DNA from 2 places in the Arthrobacter sp. G119Y2 genome. Region 1 is predicted to be linked to the other one. Evidence: predicted binding sites of a transcription regulator. Region 1 holds the regulator's gene; the other holds the start of a gene.
What was found. Region 1 encodes HrcA, which represses chaperone genes, less so after heat shock. Its sites were predicted from a motif close to TTNGCACTCGNNNNNNNCGAGTGCNAA; they were not measured.

Region 2: groL (chaperonin GroEL) is a predicted target of HrcA. The motif match lies at 6,082-6,108, and genes of this name have one in related genera.

What each region holds. Positions count from the first base shown of each region.
Region 1 is NZ_JBBPFS010000005.1:323,302-331,098, forward strand. Features, by position in the region: gene lepA (translation elongation factor 4) at 1-450, shown strand, start outside; gene hemW (radical SAM family heme chaperone HemW) at 447-1,679, shown strand; gene WKB88_RS13255 (DUF4870 domain-containing protein) at 1,801-2,220, opposite strand; gene WKB88_RS13260 (DUF3097 domain-containing protein) at 2,344-3,186, opposite strand; gene hrcA (heat-inducible transcriptional repressor HrcA) at 3,377-4,390, shown strand; gene dnaJ (molecular chaperone DnaJ) at 4,526-5,668, shown strand; gene WKB88_RS13275 (16S rRNA (uracil(1498)-N(3))-methyltransferase) at 5,671-6,435, shown strand; gene WKB88_RS13280 (GerMN domain-containing protein) at 6,470-7,411, opposite strand; gene WKB88_RS13285 (PhoH family protein) at 7,739-7,797, shown strand, end outside.
Region 2 is NZ_JBBPFS010000009.1:95,279-103,075, reverse strand. Features, by position in the region: gene WKB88_RS16755 (threonine/serine exporter family protein) at 1-1,052, shown strand, start outside; gene WKB88_RS16750 (siderophore-interacting protein) at 1,086-1,943, opposite strand; gene WKB88_RS16745 (uracil-DNA glycosylase) at 1,975-2,778, opposite strand; gene WKB88_RS16740 (cation diffusion facilitator family transporter) at 2,811-3,809, opposite strand; gene WKB88_RS16735 (transporter substrate-binding domain-containing protein) at 3,806-4,294, opposite strand; gene WKB88_RS16730 (DUF3263 domain-containing protein) at 4,503-4,805, shown strand; gene WKB88_RS16725 (LytR C-terminal domain-containing protein) at 4,842-5,492, shown strand; gene WKB88_RS16720 (cold-shock protein) at 5,702-5,905, shown strand; gene groL (chaperonin GroEL) at 6,267-7,797, shown strand, end outside.

The DNA.
Region 1 (7,797 bases):
TTCGACATCCTCAAATCCAAGACCCGCGGCTACGCCTCGCTGGACTGGAAGGCCGACGGCGAACAGGTTGCCGACCTGGTCAAGGTGGACATCCTGCTCCAGGGCGAACAGGTGGATGCGTTCAGCTCCATCACGCATAAGGACAAGGCGTACTCCTACGGCGTGATGATGACCGGCAAGCTCCGCGAGCTGATTCCGCGCCAGCAGTTCGAGGTGCCCATCCAGGCGGCCATCGGCTCCCGCATCATTGCCCGCGAATCCATCCGCGCCATCCGCAAGGACGTGCTGGCCAAGTGCTACGGCGGCGACATCAGCCGCAAGCGCAAGCTGCTCGAAAAGCAAAAGGAAGGCAAGAAGCGCATGAAGATGGTGGGCCGCGTTGAGGTCCCCCAGGAAGCCTTCGTGGCAGCGCTTTCCTCCGACGAATCCAAGGACAAATCCAAGAAGTGACACCCAGTGCACTGCCCCTCGGGGATCCGGCACCCGCTGACGGACTGCTGCCCGCCCAGGCGGGGGAAGGAGCGGAGAACCGGAAGTTCGGGCTCTACGTCCACATTCCGTTCTGCTCCGTCCGCTGCGGGTACTGCGACTTCAACACCTACACCGCCACCGAGCTCGGCGGCGGCGCCTCCCAGGCGGCCTACGGTGGCACGGCGGAGCAGGAAGTGCGCTTCGCTGCCCGCGCGCTGAAGGCCTCGGGGCTCCCGGACCGGAAGATGGGCACCGTCTTTTTCGGCGGCGGCACCCCCACCCTGCTGCCCGCGGAGGATCTCGCCGGGATCCTGAAAACCGCCGTGGACATGTGGGGGCTGGAGCCGGGAGCCGAGGTCACCACCGAGGCCAACCCCGATTCGGTTACCCCGGCCTCGCTGCAGCTGCTGGCCGACGCCGGCTTCACCCGCGTCTCCTTCGGCATGCAGTCGGCCGTTCCGCACGTGCTGGCGGTCCTGGACCGCACCCACACGCCGTCGCGCGTTCCCGAAGCCGTGAAATGGGCGCGCGACGCCGGCCTGAAGGTGAGCGTTGACCTCATCTACGGCACGCCGGGGGAGTCCCTGGCGGACTGGGAAGTCTCCGTCCGCGAGGCGCTGAGCTACGAACCGGACCACATCTCGGCGTACGCGCTGATCATCGAGGACGGCACCAAGCTGGCGGCGCGCATGCGGCGCGGCGAAGTGCCGCCGATCGACGACGACGACCACGCGGACAAATACCTCATGGCCGACGAAATGATGACGGCGGCCGGACTGTCCTGGTACGAGGTGAGCAACTGGTCCCGGACCCCCGCCGACCAGTGCCGGCACAACCTGGCCTACTGGCGCAGCGACGACTGGTGGGGCATCGGCCCCGGCGCGCATTCGCATGCCGGCGGCGTGCGCTGGTGGAACGCCAAGCACCCCACCGCCTACGCCCAGCGGCTTGCGGCGGGGGAATCACCGGCGGTGGGACGCGAGACGCTCGACGCCGAAACCCGGTACGTGGAAGATGTCATGCTGCGCACCCGGCTCGCCGAGGGCCTGGAGCTGTCCCGGCTGAAGGACTCCGGCCGGCTCGCCGTCGCCGGGCTCATGGCTGACGGACTGGTGGACCCGAAGGCTGCACTCACCGGCCGTGTGCTGCTCACGACGAAGGGCCGCCTGCTCGCAGACGCCGTCGTGCGCCGCCTGCTCCCGGACTAGACGGATCCGGCGGGAGCTGAAGGCAACCGCTTAACCAGGCAACAGCCAGGGATAATGCAGAACAAAGGACCCCGGGGCGGCAGCAGCGCCGGCCCGGGGTCCTTTGTGTGTCTGCGGAGGGTTACTGGATGCGGCGCAGGTTCAGCCGGTACCGGTAGGGGCGCCCGCGGTTGACCTCGATGCCGGCGACAACCGAGGAAACGGCAATGGCAACCCAGAGCAGGGCGTTCAGGATGGCGAAGACCCAGCCGATTCCGGGAATGAAGGACAGCAGCCAGGCCACCAGGGCAATGATGGTGGGAGGGAGGGTGAAGTTCAGCGCTTCCTTGGATTCCTGCGCGGTGAACGGGCCGCGGTCACGGAAGACCAGGTAAATGATCAGGGACGGAATGAACCCCAGGATGCCGCCGAAGTGGGCCATCGTGGCCCACTGCCGGTCCTCGGAGGCAGTCAGGGGCAGGGCAGTGGCCGGAGCGCCCTGATAGGCGGGACGAGCGCCGGAACCCCGGTCGTCGGACTGGGGGTGGTGGTTCTGACGAATGTTCGACACTGCTGTTTCCTTTGTGACTCTGGACGCCTGGTCGGTTCGGTTTACTGCCCTACATCTCATCTAGGTTACTGGCAACCGGGCTCCGTCCCGGCACGCGGGGCCGTGCGCGGGTCGCTACGGAACGGTCAGGAAGTCGATCACTTCCTCCACCCGGCCCAGCAGGGAGGGCTCGAGATCGGCGTATGAGGTGACTGCGCCCAGCAGTTTCTTCCACCCCACGGCCACGTCCGTGTGGTCCCGGTGCGGCCAGCCCAGGCCTTTGAGGATGCCCGTTTTCCAGTCTTCGTTCCGGGGGACAACCGGCCAGGCGGAGAGGCCGATGGTCTGCGGTTTGATGGCCTGCCACACGTCCACGTACGGGTGCCCCACGATGAGCACGTTTCCGCGCGCACCCGGATGTTTCATGGCCTCGGCGGCAATGCGGGACTCCTTGGAACCGGCCACCAGATGGTCCACCAGTATTCCCAGCCGTCGCCCCGGGCCCGGATTGAAGTCCCGCACGGCAGCGTACAGGTCATCCACCCCGTGCAGGGGTTCGACGACGATGCCCTCCACACGGAGGTCGTCGCCCCACACCTTCTCCACCAGTTCGGCGTCGTGCTTGCCTTCCACCCAGATGCGGCTCGCCCGTGCCGTGCGCGCCCGCACGTTGTCCACCCGAAGGGAACCCGACGCCGTTCGCCGCGACGCAGGTGCCGCGGCCTTGACGGCGGGCACCACTTCCACCGGTTCGCCGTCGAGCAGGAAGCCGAAACCCAGTTCGAAGGACTTGGTTTTCCCCCGGCGGTCCTCCAGCACCATCAGATGCAGTCCGCCGGACTTCTCCACCCGCACCACCGCTCCGACCCAGCCGCTCTGCACGTCTTCGAGCACCAGGCCCGCCTCGGCTCCGACTTTGGGAAGTGTTTTCCGGGCCGGAGCACTGATGTCCTGCGGCCCCCACGAAAAGTTGGACACTGGTGTTTTCCTCGCTTTGGTTGGTCCGCTGCAGCCGGCAAGTGCACGTCCGGCAGCAGTGCGGCACGGGCCACTCAATGCTAGCAACGACCCCGATCCGTATTAGACTTAGCACTTAGGCATGGTGAGTGCTAACCGGGAACGCTCCGGGCACACAGAACATACGGCCATCAGCGAGGGAGGGAAAACCATGAGTGAACCACGCAGACTCGAGGTGCTCCGGGCCATTGTTGAGGACTATGTCCATTCGCGCGAACCCGTTGGCTCCAAGGCCCTCGTGGAGAGGCACCAGCTCGGCGTCTCCAGCGCAACCATCCGCAACGACATGGCGGCCCTTGAAGAAGAGGGGCTGATTGTTGCTCCCCACACTTCAGCCGGCCGCATCCCCACCGACAAGGGCTACCGGCTGTTTGTCGACCGGATTTCGGACGTGAAGCCGCTCTCGGCGGCCGAGCGAAGGGCAATCCAGACCCTGCTGGAGGGCGCCGAAGACCTCGACGACGTGATGGAACGGACCGTCCGCCTGCTGTCGCAGCTGACCAACCAGGTGGCCGTTGTGCAGTATCCGCATCTGGGGAACGCACGCGTGCGGCACATCGAGTTTGTCCTGCTCGCACCTGCCCAGGTGCTGGTCGTCCTGATCTCAACCACCGGCCGGGTGGAGCAGCGCGTCATCACGATGCCGGACCAGGTCGCGGAACAGGACCTCCTGGAGCTGCGGCAGCATTTCCTCGCCGCGCTGGGCGGGACCCCGCTGACGCGTATCACCGGGCAGCTCGCCGAGTGCCTGGCAACGGTTCCGGCGCAGAAGCGGCGCAACGCCGGGGCACTGGCCCGCTGCCTCGAGCAGCTGGCCGGAATTAACCGCGAGGACCGCATGGTGATGGCGGGAACCGCCAACCTGGCCCGGTCCACCGTAGACTTTCCCCTGACGATCGGCCCGATCCTCGAGGCACTTGAGGAACAAGTGGTCATGCTTCGGTTGTTGTCCGAAATGGAGCAGGACGCCCGGGGTGTTTCCGTCCGGATCGGACGCGAAAACCCCCACGGTTCCTTGTCGGAGGCATCAGTGGTGGCCACCGGCTACGGACCGGATTCCTCGGCGAAGGTGGGTGTGCTGGGTCCAACCCGCATGGACTATCCCAACACCATGGCGACTGTCCGTGCCGTGGCCCGCTACCTTTCCCGGATACTGAACAACTAGAAAAACGTTAGACAATACAGCAGCAGTCGCCGGTGGCCGGCCCGCCGGAGGGCGGCCGGCCACCGGCGGAAGTCTTCGAAGCGAAGAGAACACCGCAGAAGCGGAAACTGCAATTACAGGAAGCGATGTGCACGAGTGAGCGATCACTACCAGGTCCTGGGCGTTGGACGCGACGCCACGGGCGAAGAAATCAAGAAGGCGTACCGGAAGCTGGCCCGAAAGCTGCACCCGGACGTCAACTCCGCTCCCGGAGCGCAGGACGAATTCAAGGCTGTGACCCACGCCTACGAGGTGCTGGCGGACCCGCAGAAACGCCGCATCTACGACACCACCGGCAATGAAAACGGCAACGACAACGGCTTCGGCGGCGGTGCCGGGTTCGGCGGCCAGGGCTTTGGCTTCCAGGACATTTTCGACACCTTCTTCGGCGGAGCCGGAGCGGGCGGCGGCCGGGGACCGGCCTCGCGCACCCGCCGCGGCCAGGACGCCCTGATCAACGTGCGGATCGACCTCAAGGATGCCGTTTTCGGCACCAACAAGAAGATCGACGTCGACACCGCCGTCACCTGCCCGACCTGCGACGGCAGCTGCTGCCAGCCCGGCACCTCCCCGCGGACCTGCGACATCTGCCACGGCACCGGCCAGGTGCAGCGCGCCGTCCGGTCCATCCTGGGCCAGGTCATGACCAGCGCTCCCTGCGGCTCCTGCCAGGGCTTCGGCTCGGTCATTCCGGACCCCTGCCACGAGTGCGCCGGCGAGGGCCGCGTCCGCAGCCGCCGCACCCTGAACATCAAGATCCCCGCCGGAGTTGCCACCGGCACGCGGATCCAGCTCAGCGGCCAGGGCGAAGCCGGAACCGCCGGCGGGCCCCAGGGCGATTTGTACGTGGAGATCCGGGTCAATGCAGATCCCACCTTCGTCCGCGAAGGTGATGACCTGCATGCCACTCTGACGGTTCCCATGACCGCAGCCGCCCTGGGCTCCTCGATCAACTTCGAGACGTTCGACGGCGACCGCGAGATCACCGTCAAGGCCGGCACCCAGTCGGGCGAGATCACCACCCTCAAAGGGCTTGGCGTCACTCACCTGCGCGGCTACGGCCGCGGAGACCTGCTGGTTCATCTGCACGTTGAAACCCCGCAGAAGCTGGACGCAGAGCAGGAAGAGCTCCTCCGCAAGCTGGCCCAGCTGCGCGGCGAGGAATACGCAGAGGGACGCCTGGCCGGCAGCGGTTCCGGTGTCTTCGCCAGGCTGCGGGACCGCCTGGGCAACCTCTAGCCATGACCAACCCCATCTTCTTCGGTGATCCCGGGGCCGTGCGCGCCGCGGTGCCCGGATCCGTGCTGGTAATCGAGGGGCCGGAGGCCCACCACGCTGTTGCCGTGAAACGCCTCGCCCCGGGCGAGCCGGTGGACATCGTGGACGGCGCGGGGCTGCGGCTAACTGGAACTGTGTCAGCTGCCTCGCCTGCGCGGCTGGAAGTTAGCGTGGAAGCCGTCACCGAAGAGGACGGAGCGGCCGAAACCCTGATACTGGTCCAGGCCCTGGCGAAGGGCGGCCGCGACGAGCAGGCCGTCGAAGCGGCAACGGAGCTCGGCGTGGACAGGGTCATCCCCTGGCAGTCCGAGCGCAGCATTGTCCGCTGGCGTGCGGACAAGGCCGCCAAGGGGCAGGCGAAATGGCAGGGCATTGTCACCGCCGCCGCCAAGCAGTCCCGGCGTTCAGCCGTGCCTTCGGTGGAAGAGCTCGCGGAGTCGAAGGCGCTGGCGCGCCGGCTTGCCGGGATTGACCTGGTGCTGGTGCTGCATGAGGAGGCCGACGGCGCCCTGGTTCCGGCGGTCACCGAGGCGCGCCGGCGCGCAGGGGACCGGCCGCTGAGCATTGCGGTGGTCGTGGGGCCGGAGGGCGGAATCAGCGCTTCGGAAGTGGAGCTGCTGCGCGGCGGCGGAGCCGTGGCTGTTCGCCTGGGCCCGCACGTGATGCGTTCATCAACCGCGGGGCCTGCTGCCCTTGCCGTCCTGAATTCCGCGCTGGGCCGCTGGTAGGGCCGGGCAGCCGCTGGTAGGACGGGGCCCGGTGCTACTGGGCCGCTGAAGTGACGGTCACGCGCTTGGAATCTTCGTTGGCACGCTCCGTGCCGTGGAAGACGCTCACGCTGTACTCGCCGGCGGGCAGCTCAACGGTAAAGCGGAAGAGCGAGGGTCCGCCGGTGGAGGCCTCGAGTTCGGCGTAGCCCCGAGCCACGGCCTCTCCCGCGGGCCGGCCGTCAACGATGGGCTCCACCCGCCAGGACAGCTGCCCGCCTTCGGGCACGGCCGTACCCTGGACCGTGAGGCTGGGCTGCGTGCTGTCGCCCTCCTGCGGGTCGATGATCCAGATGGGTGCCATGAGTGCCGGGTCCCGCTGCTGAGGGCCCTCCAGGACTTCATGGCCGAAGGCCGTGTATCCCGCCTTGCCGTCCACCAGCAGCACTACTGAGGACTGGTGGCCAACGGTGGTGAGCCCGGCGTTGGAAGCTGCTGCGGTGGCGGTGTAGACCAGCTGCTGGACCGCGCGGTGCGCCATTCCTGCATCCATGGACGTTCCAAAAGCATCCTCGGAGATATCCACGGTGATGACGTTCTTGCCCGAGATTGAGGCGGAAACGCTGCCGGCCTTCTTCCACGGATTGAAGTAGTCGGGGTCCGACGGCGCGCCCGAGGTCATGGCCAGAACTGCTTCCCCGATGGGGTCGCCGTCCTTCTCTGCAGGCTGGAACTCCCGGTAGAGGTGTACGTCAGACCCGTTCAGGCCCAGCCAGTACACCGGGATGCGGCCCGGGGCGGGCTTGCCCTCGGCCGGGGGAGGGGCGCTCAGCGGAGCGGCAACAGTGCTCCCCGCAGCATCTCCGAAGGAGATGGGCATCGTAGTGGTGGGGGTAGCGGCGACCACTCCGCAGCCGCTAAGGAGGAGCGAAGAGACGGCCAGCAGTCCGAGGTATCCACGGCGGCCCGGCTGCGCCAACCGGCGTTTTAATCCCATTCAGTCCTCCTTTCGCAAAACGGTCGCTTCCCAGCTTGGCACATGCCAAACGCCGGATCCGCGGTCTTGACCTTCCTGCGACCGGACTGAGACCCGATTGATACCGGGCAGGGGAAGCGTGTTCCCGGCCGCACTGCCTTCCGGTTCACCGAAGGCGGAAATCAGGGCGGGCGCAGCGGGGCAGCATCAAGTAATATTGGACTGTCTGTCTTAACACCGGCGGGCACGCTGGCCAGGAACACGTGCAGGCCGCATGCTCGTTCACAACATTCTGCAAACAACACACTCTCCAAAAGGGGCGATGAAAGGCCTGCGAAGGCCGAATATATGACTGAATCCTCAGGAATTGGCACCATCGGGCTGGATCAGCAGACCATTGTCTTTGA
Region 2 (7,797 bases), on a different contig from region 1:
GCTCGTGGACCAACAACTATGCCGGGTTGGGGCTGGTCCACCAGCTGGTGACGGACATTATCGACGGTGGAATCTCGCGCGCCGAAGCTTCCAACCGGCTGAACGAGATCACCCATCAGCCGAAGCCGTTCCCGAGGTGGGCCGTGACGGCCTCAACCGGCGTGTTTGCCGCGGCTATTGTGGGCTTCATCGGCGGCGGACCGCTGGCTTCGCTGGTGGCTTTCCTCAGTACCGTCCTGGTCAGTCTCCTGCAGCGGCTGCTGGGACGCTGGCGGGTGCCGGACTTCTTCAGCACCGCTGCCAGCGGCTTTGTCGTCACCGCCATCGCCATGCTGTTCTGGTCCTTCGACGTGCCGATCTCTCCGGGCATTGTGGTGGCCGGCGGGATCCTGCTGCTCCTGCCGACGGGCCGGCTGGTCTCTGCCGTGCAGGATGCGATCAACGGGTTCCCGGTTACTGCTTCGGGACGTTTCCTGTCAGCGTTCCTGACCTTCGGAGCGCTGGTGGCAGGCATCGCCGTCGCGCTTGTTGTGGGGGCACTGGCGGGCATGCCGAGGCTGGACGTGACCAACGTTGCCGCCTCGCAGTACCCCTTTGCGGTGACCATGCTGCTGCTGGCCGTGGCGCTGGGCACGATCTGCGTGGTGGAACAGTCTCCGATGAATCTGGTGCTGCCCACCGTCCTGACCGGAGCGGCGGGCTTCCTGGTGTTCCAGCTGTCGGAAATGGTGGGCGTTGGCCCCCGGCTCACGCCGGCCGTCGCTGCCATTTTCATCGGCATGGTGGCACGGATGATCGCGCTTCGAATGGGGGCGCCGCAGCTGATCGTTGCTGTTCCGGCAGTGCTCTTCCTGTTCCCCGGGCTGAGCATCTTCCGCGCCATGTACGGCCTGAGTATCGGTACTGACGACTTCACCGCCGGCGCCGTCGGAATCTTCAATGCGCTGACGGTGATCCTGGCGATTGCCGGCGGCGTGGTGTTCGGCGACAACCTCGCCCGGCCCCTGACGCGAAACCTGTCCGGCAATGACCGCCGGAACCGGCGCCGGTAGGCAGCCGGCGGAAAGGCCCCGGACGGCAAGAATCTAGAGGATTTTGCCGACCGGGGTCTTTTTTTCTGCCTGGAATGCGTCTTCTGTGCGCCCCGCAGCCCAGTATCCGGACAGCGACACCTGCCGGCGTTCCAGTCCGCGCATCGTGAAGAAGACATCCCGCAGGGCCTTCATTGCCTCCCGCTCGCCGTGCGCGAAGACCTGAACGTCGTTGCTTGGCCAAGGCGCGGCCGAGACGGCTGCCGCCAGCATGCCGGTGTTTCCCGCCGGCGTGTCCCCCCGGTACAGCCAGGTCACGGAGATGCCTTCCGGCGCCGTGAGCGGCTGGCGGTCCTCGGGACCGCCCACCTCCAGGAACACCTGCCCGACGGCGGAGACCGGCAGGGCCTCCAGCGCCGCAGCCGTGGCGGGCAGGGCGGATTCATCGGCAGCGAACAGATACCAGCCGGCGTCGGGGTCGGGATTGAAGGCACCCCCTGGCCCCGAGAACGTCAGTGCTTCACCGGCTCTAGCCTGTGCGGCCCACGGGCCGGCCAGGCCTTCGTCCCCGTGCACCACAAAATCAATGGCCAGCTCGCGGGCTGCAGGGTTCACGCTGCGGACCGTGTAGGTGCGCGACACCGGCCATTCCTCCCGGGGAAAGGAACTCCGAAGGGACTCGAGGTCGGACGTCCCGTCCAGCGGTTTGCCGTCCGGGCCAAACCAGATTTTGCAGTAGGCGTCGGCGCAGCCGTTGGCGGTGAAACTCCCGAAGTTCGGACCGCCGGCATAAATGCGCACCATGTGAGGCGTCAGCTGTTCCCGCCGCAGGACCTCGAGGGTTAGCAGCGGGCGGGCCCGGCGGGGCACGTCCTGCGCGGGCTTCTCGGCGGGCACGGAAGGGTCAGGCATGCGGGTTGGTCTCCTCGGTAAAGGGTTTCTCCTACCGTATCGCGTCCAGCCGCCAGTCCACCGGCTGTGCTCCCTGCTCCTGCAGCAGCTCATTGGTGCGGCTGAAAGGGCGGGAGCCGAAGAACCCGCGCGACGCGGAAAGCGGGCTCGGATGGGCCGATTCAATCCGGGGTGTGCCTTCCAGCAGCGGAACGATGGACCGCGCATCATTGCCCCAGAGGACAGCCACCAAAGGGACGGGGCTGCCGTCGGAAGAGCGGCGGCCGGCCACGGCGCGGACAGCCAGTTCGGTGATCTGCTCCCAGCCGCGCCTCCGGTGCGACCCGGCGCTGCCGGCGCGGACCGTCATGACCCGGTTCAGCAGCAGGACACCCTGGTCGGACCAGGCACTGAGATCGCCGTGCGGGCACGGGGGGATGCCCAGGTCTGCGTCGAGTTCCTTGTAGATGTTGTTCAGGCTCCGCGGTAGCGGGCGCACGCCGCGGTCCACCGAGAAGGACAAACCGACGGCGTGGCCGGGAGTCGGGTAGGGATCCTGGCCAATCAGCAGGACCTTGACGTCAGCAAGCGGGCGGGAAAACGCCCGGAGAATATGGCCCGGAGCGGGCAGCACGGGAAAGCCGGAGCGGCGCTCCTCCTCAAGGAATCCTGCGATTCGGTGCAGTTCCGGGGCGGCCGGGGCCAGGGCCCTGGCCCAATCCGGTGCCATGAAGTCTGTCAGCGGCGCCGGAGCCGCGAAAGGGAACGGTTCTCCCTCCGTGCCGGAGCCGGAGCCGGACTTGGGTCCCTCGGCGGCGGATGGCAGTGAAAAGAGTGTCGGATCATTAGAGCTCACGTTTCCACCCTAGGTCCGGAAGTATTTGCGCGTCATTCCTCGCTGCCCGACTGATGCACGCCGCTGCGGCCTCCGAGTTCCTCCGGCAGGTTCTGCACGGGAACCACCACCGTGTCGGCCAGCTTCCAATCGATGCCGGCGCAGCCCTCGCGTGCCTCCGCCAGCCGGGACAGTGACAGGGGCGTGCCCTTGACGGGCACCACGAAGGCTTCGACATGGAAGACCTGGCCCTGGTCGCGCATCCGCACCCCGGCTGCCTCCACCCACGGCAGCCCGTGCAGATAGCCCGTCACTTCTTCCGCCAGCGGGTGCGGCTCCGCTTCATCGAAGGTGGTAGCCGCCGTGTCCACGAGGTCGGTGACCGCCCCGCGCATGTTGCGCAGCCCGTCGCGAAGGATGCTCAGGGCGATGAAGAGGGCGGCGGCTGCATCAGCCCACCAGAAACCGAGCCCGATTCCCGCGACCCCGACGATGGAACCCACCGCGGTCATCCAATCGGCTTTGTTCATGTCGGCGTCCGCATACAGGACCTTGTTGTGGAGCTGCCGTGCGAGGCGGATCTTGATTCGACCGACGATCACCGGAGGGATGGTGGTCACCGCCATTACTGCCATCATCAGCCAGCCCAGCCAAATCTGGCTTCCGAACATTTCTACTGTGCCGATCGGCGGATGCTCGCCTTTCATCAACCCCGTCGCCGACTCATAGATGAGAAAGGACCCCATGACAGTCAGCGCCACGGCCGCCACCAGATGGGCGACGCCGATGGAACGGTGATAGCCGTACGGGTAGCGGGTGCCCGGCGGCCGGGCCACGAGGCGGACGGCGAGCAGGAAGGCCAGCGGCGGGATGAAGGAGAGCATGTCCTCGATCCAGGCTGCCCGCATGGCCTGGGAGTTGCCCATGACCAGGAAGACGGCAGTCACGGTGACCGCAAGGAAACCGATGGTTATCCACTCCAGCCGCACGGCGCGGCGAAGTGCGTCAGATTGCTCTTGGGGCAGTTCGGTCCGTCCCTGCTGCCTGGTCATTTGCCGGCCTCCCTGTCGGCCAGGAATTGTTCAAGGCGTGAAAGGAACGCGTTTTCGCCCAGCGGCGCCGCCAGTACATGTTTCTCTGAGTCTCCCCAGCGGTTCGTGCTCTCGGCATAGGGCCGTGTCACCGCCGCTTTGCCGGTCCATGGGGTTGACTCGGTCAGCCCGCCGATCACCAGGTCCAGGTCACCTTGCTTGAGGGCCTCCATAAGGTACTCTTCGCCGCCCTCGACCCATTCAACACCGGCATCCAGGGACTCGGCGAAATCCCGGGCCAGGTCGGCTTCCGTGCCCGCCGGTTCAGCCCCGCCAACGTCCGTGGCCGGCGGGGAGTGGGACACACCCACCCGAAGGGTGCCGCCCGTGACACGGTCCAGTGTCCCCTCCGGATCTGCTGGAAAGTTTGAACACGACGCCCCGGCAAAGGTGAAGGCAACCAGCAGCAGTGCTGCCACCGTCCGGGTTCCGAGCTTCGCAAACATAGCATCAGACCATAGCCCACAACGGCGTTCCCCCGGTGCTGTTTCCCACATCCGGCGGTGCGGGCAGCCGGGCCTGCGGCTGGGGGAGCGGCTGGGGGAGCGGCCGGGGGAGCCCCGGCGTTCAGCGGAGAAAGCCCGCCGAATGACAAGCCTGTTATTTCCCAACTAGCATAGAGAGGGAAACCGACAACCGATCTGGGAGCATCCTGTGGCCGAAACAACCGAAGCCTTCTCGTTGGACGGCACGGTTGACCCCGACAGTCCGCTCGGGGAACAGGAACAGCAGATGCTCGCACTGGAGCGGGCCTGGTGGAAATACGCCGGGGCGAAGGAACAGGCCATCAGGGAGCTGTTCGGCATGTCCGCCACCCGCTACTACCAGGTGCTGAACGCTCTGATCGACACCGAGGATGCCCTGGCTCACGACCCGATGCTGGTCAAGAGACTGCGTAGACTACGTACAACCCGTCAGCGCGCGCGCACCGCCCGTCGTTCAGGCTCTGACGTCTAACCGGCGCCACCTGATACCAAGGACTGATACCTCACCATGAGCAAATACCCCCGGGATGAGTTTGACAAGGTTCCCGAGACGTCATCACGCCAGGGCGTTCACCGCGAACGGCTGATTCCGTCGCGGTCCGGCAGCCTTGGCCTGATCATTACCGTCGGAGTGCTGGCCCTGATCCTGGGCCTCGCGGCCTTCTTTGTCCTGCCGCGGCTGGGCATCGGGCAGGACGGCGCTGCCCCGGCACCGGTGTCCGACTCGTCCCAGCCGGCGGTTACCCCGGAACCCGAGCCCACCGAAGCCGAGCTTGCCCCGACCGAGTCAGCGGAGCCGGCGCCGTCGGAGACGCCCGAGCCGTCGCCAACGCCCGAGCCGAGCGATTCCCCGACGCCCGAGCCGTCGCCCACCCCCGAAGCCGCAGTGGACCGCAGCCAGCCCGTGGTGGTGCTTAATGCCAGCGGGATCGGAGGGCTCGGCGCGAATCTTTCCGCGCGGATTGCGGGCGACGGCTGGGCCACCGCGCAGGTCGCTAACTGGGGCGGAACGCCGCTCCAGACGTCGATCATCTTCTACAACGGTGCCGAGCAGCTGCCGAATGCCCAGGAGCTCTCACGAACTCTGGGGATCCCCACGCTCGCCGAATCTGCCGACTTCAATCTGGTGACCGTAGTTCCCGGCCCGGGATTCCAGTAGCCGGGAATACTGCCCGAACGTAAAAACTCCATAACGATCCTGCCGCAGTAAATGTGAGCTGCATCACGCTGGCTAAAGTGAGTGCCAGCCGTGCGACGCCGGTCCGAAGCAAGCATGTATCCGCTGTACCCGGACCGCCTGTGCGCCGGTCCGCTCCGCCACGACCACGTTGGCGGAACGCACGAGCAAACAAGGTTGGAGAAATGCACATGGCGCAGGGGATCGTCAAATGGTTCAACGGGGAAAAAGGCTACGGATTCATCACGCTGGATGAGGCCCAAACGGACGTTTTCGTGCACTGGTCCGCCATCCAGGCCTCGGGGTACCGCACCCTCGAAGAAGGCCAGCGGGTGGAATTTGAAATTGGTGAAGGCCAGAAAGGCCCCCAGGCGGAGGATGTGCGAGCCGTTTAGCGGCGCTTTTGGCACCTGCGCGAACCCCAACGGCGGCAACCGCTCCCGGGATGCCGCCGTTTGGTGTGTCAGGGGATCTCCAGGGATGGGCGGCACCCGGGGAATGTTGCCTGTGACCCGGACGTCGGAGAGTCGTGATCGCTTGCACTCAGTGTGTGAGAGTGCTAATTATTGAGTTAGCACTCTTGCCGTATGACTGCTAAATGCGGTCGGCGTTGAGTGAAACAGCAAGCCACTGAGGTGAGGGCCTGCGGGTGCGTAAAGAGATCGCACCCTCACGGCCCGTCCGTCGCGGGCACCGCAGTCTGGAATGCAACATCTAAGCACCCAGCATGACTGTTCCGGAAGGACGAAAGCCGTTATGGCCAAGATCATTGCATTTGACGAAGAGGCACGCCGTGGCCTTGAGCGCGGATTGAACATCCTCGCCGACGCCGTGAAGGTCACCCTGGGCCCGCGTGGCCGCAACGTGGTCCTTGAGAAGAAGTGGGGCGCCCCCACAATCACCAACGACGGCGTTTCCATCGCCAAGGAGATCGAGCTCGACGATCCCTACGAAAAGATCGGCGCCGAGCTGGTCAAGGAAGTTGCCAAGAAGACTGACGATGTTGCCGGCGACGGCACCACCACGGCAACCGTCCTGGCCCAGGCACTGGTGAAGGAAGGCCTGCGCAACGTTGCTGCCGGCGCCGACCCGCTGAGCCTGAAGCGCGGCATCGAGAAGGCAGTCGAGGCCGTCACGGCCGAGCTGCTGGCCTCTGCCAAGGAGATCGAAACCAAGGAGCAGATCGCCGCTACGGCTTCCATCTCCGCCGGTGACCAGCAGATCGGCGACCTGATCGCGGAGGCCCTGGACAAGGTCGGCAAGGAAGGCGTCATCACGGTCGAAGAGTCCAACACCTTTGGCCTCGAGCTTGAGCTCACCGAAGGCATGCGCTTCGACAAGGGCTACATCTCCGGTTACTTCGTGACCGACGCCGAGCGCCAGGAAACGGTCCTTGAGGATCCGTACATCCTGATCGTGAACTCCAAGATCTCCAACGTGAAGGACCTCGTTGCCGTTCTGGAGAAGGTCATGCAGTCCGGCAAGCCGCTGCTGATCATCGCCGAAGACGTTGAGGGCGAAGCCCTGGCAACGCTGGTTGTTAACAAGATCCGCGGCACGTTCAAGTCCGTTGCCGTCAAGGCCCCGGGCTTCGGCGACCGCCGCAAGGCCCAGCTCGCAGACATCGCCATCCTCACCGGCGGCCAGGTTATTGCCGAGGAAGTCGGCCTGAAGCTGGAAAACGCCACGCTGGACCTGCTGGGCAAGGCACGCAAGGTTGTTGTCACCAAGGACGAGACCACGATCGTGGAAGGCGCCGGCGATCCCGAGGAAATTGCGGGCCGCGTCAACCAGATCCGTGCCGAGATCGAGAACTCCGACTCGGACTACGACCGCGAGAAGCTGCAGGAGCGCCTGGCCAAGCTGGCCGGCGGCGTTGCAGTCATCAAGGCCGGTGCAGCCACCGAGGTTGAGCTGAAGGAACGCAAGCACCGCATTGAGGACGCTGTCCGCAACGCCAAGGCTGCGGTTGAAGAAGGCATTGTCGCCGGCGGCGGCGTTGCCCTCATTCAGGCCGGCCTGAAGGCCTTCGCAAACCTCAACCTCGAGGGTGACGAAGCCACGGGTGCAAACATCGTGCGCGTTGCCATCGACGCTCCGCTGAAGCAGATCGCCTTCAACGCCGGCATGGAGCCGGGCGTCGTCGTCGACAAGGTCCGCGGCCTGCCCGAGGGCTTCGGCCTGAACGCTGCAACCGGCGAGTACGAAGACCTGCTGGCTGCCGGCGTCAACGACCCGGTAAAGGTGACCCGCTCTGCTCTGCAGAACGCAGCCTCCATTGCCGGCC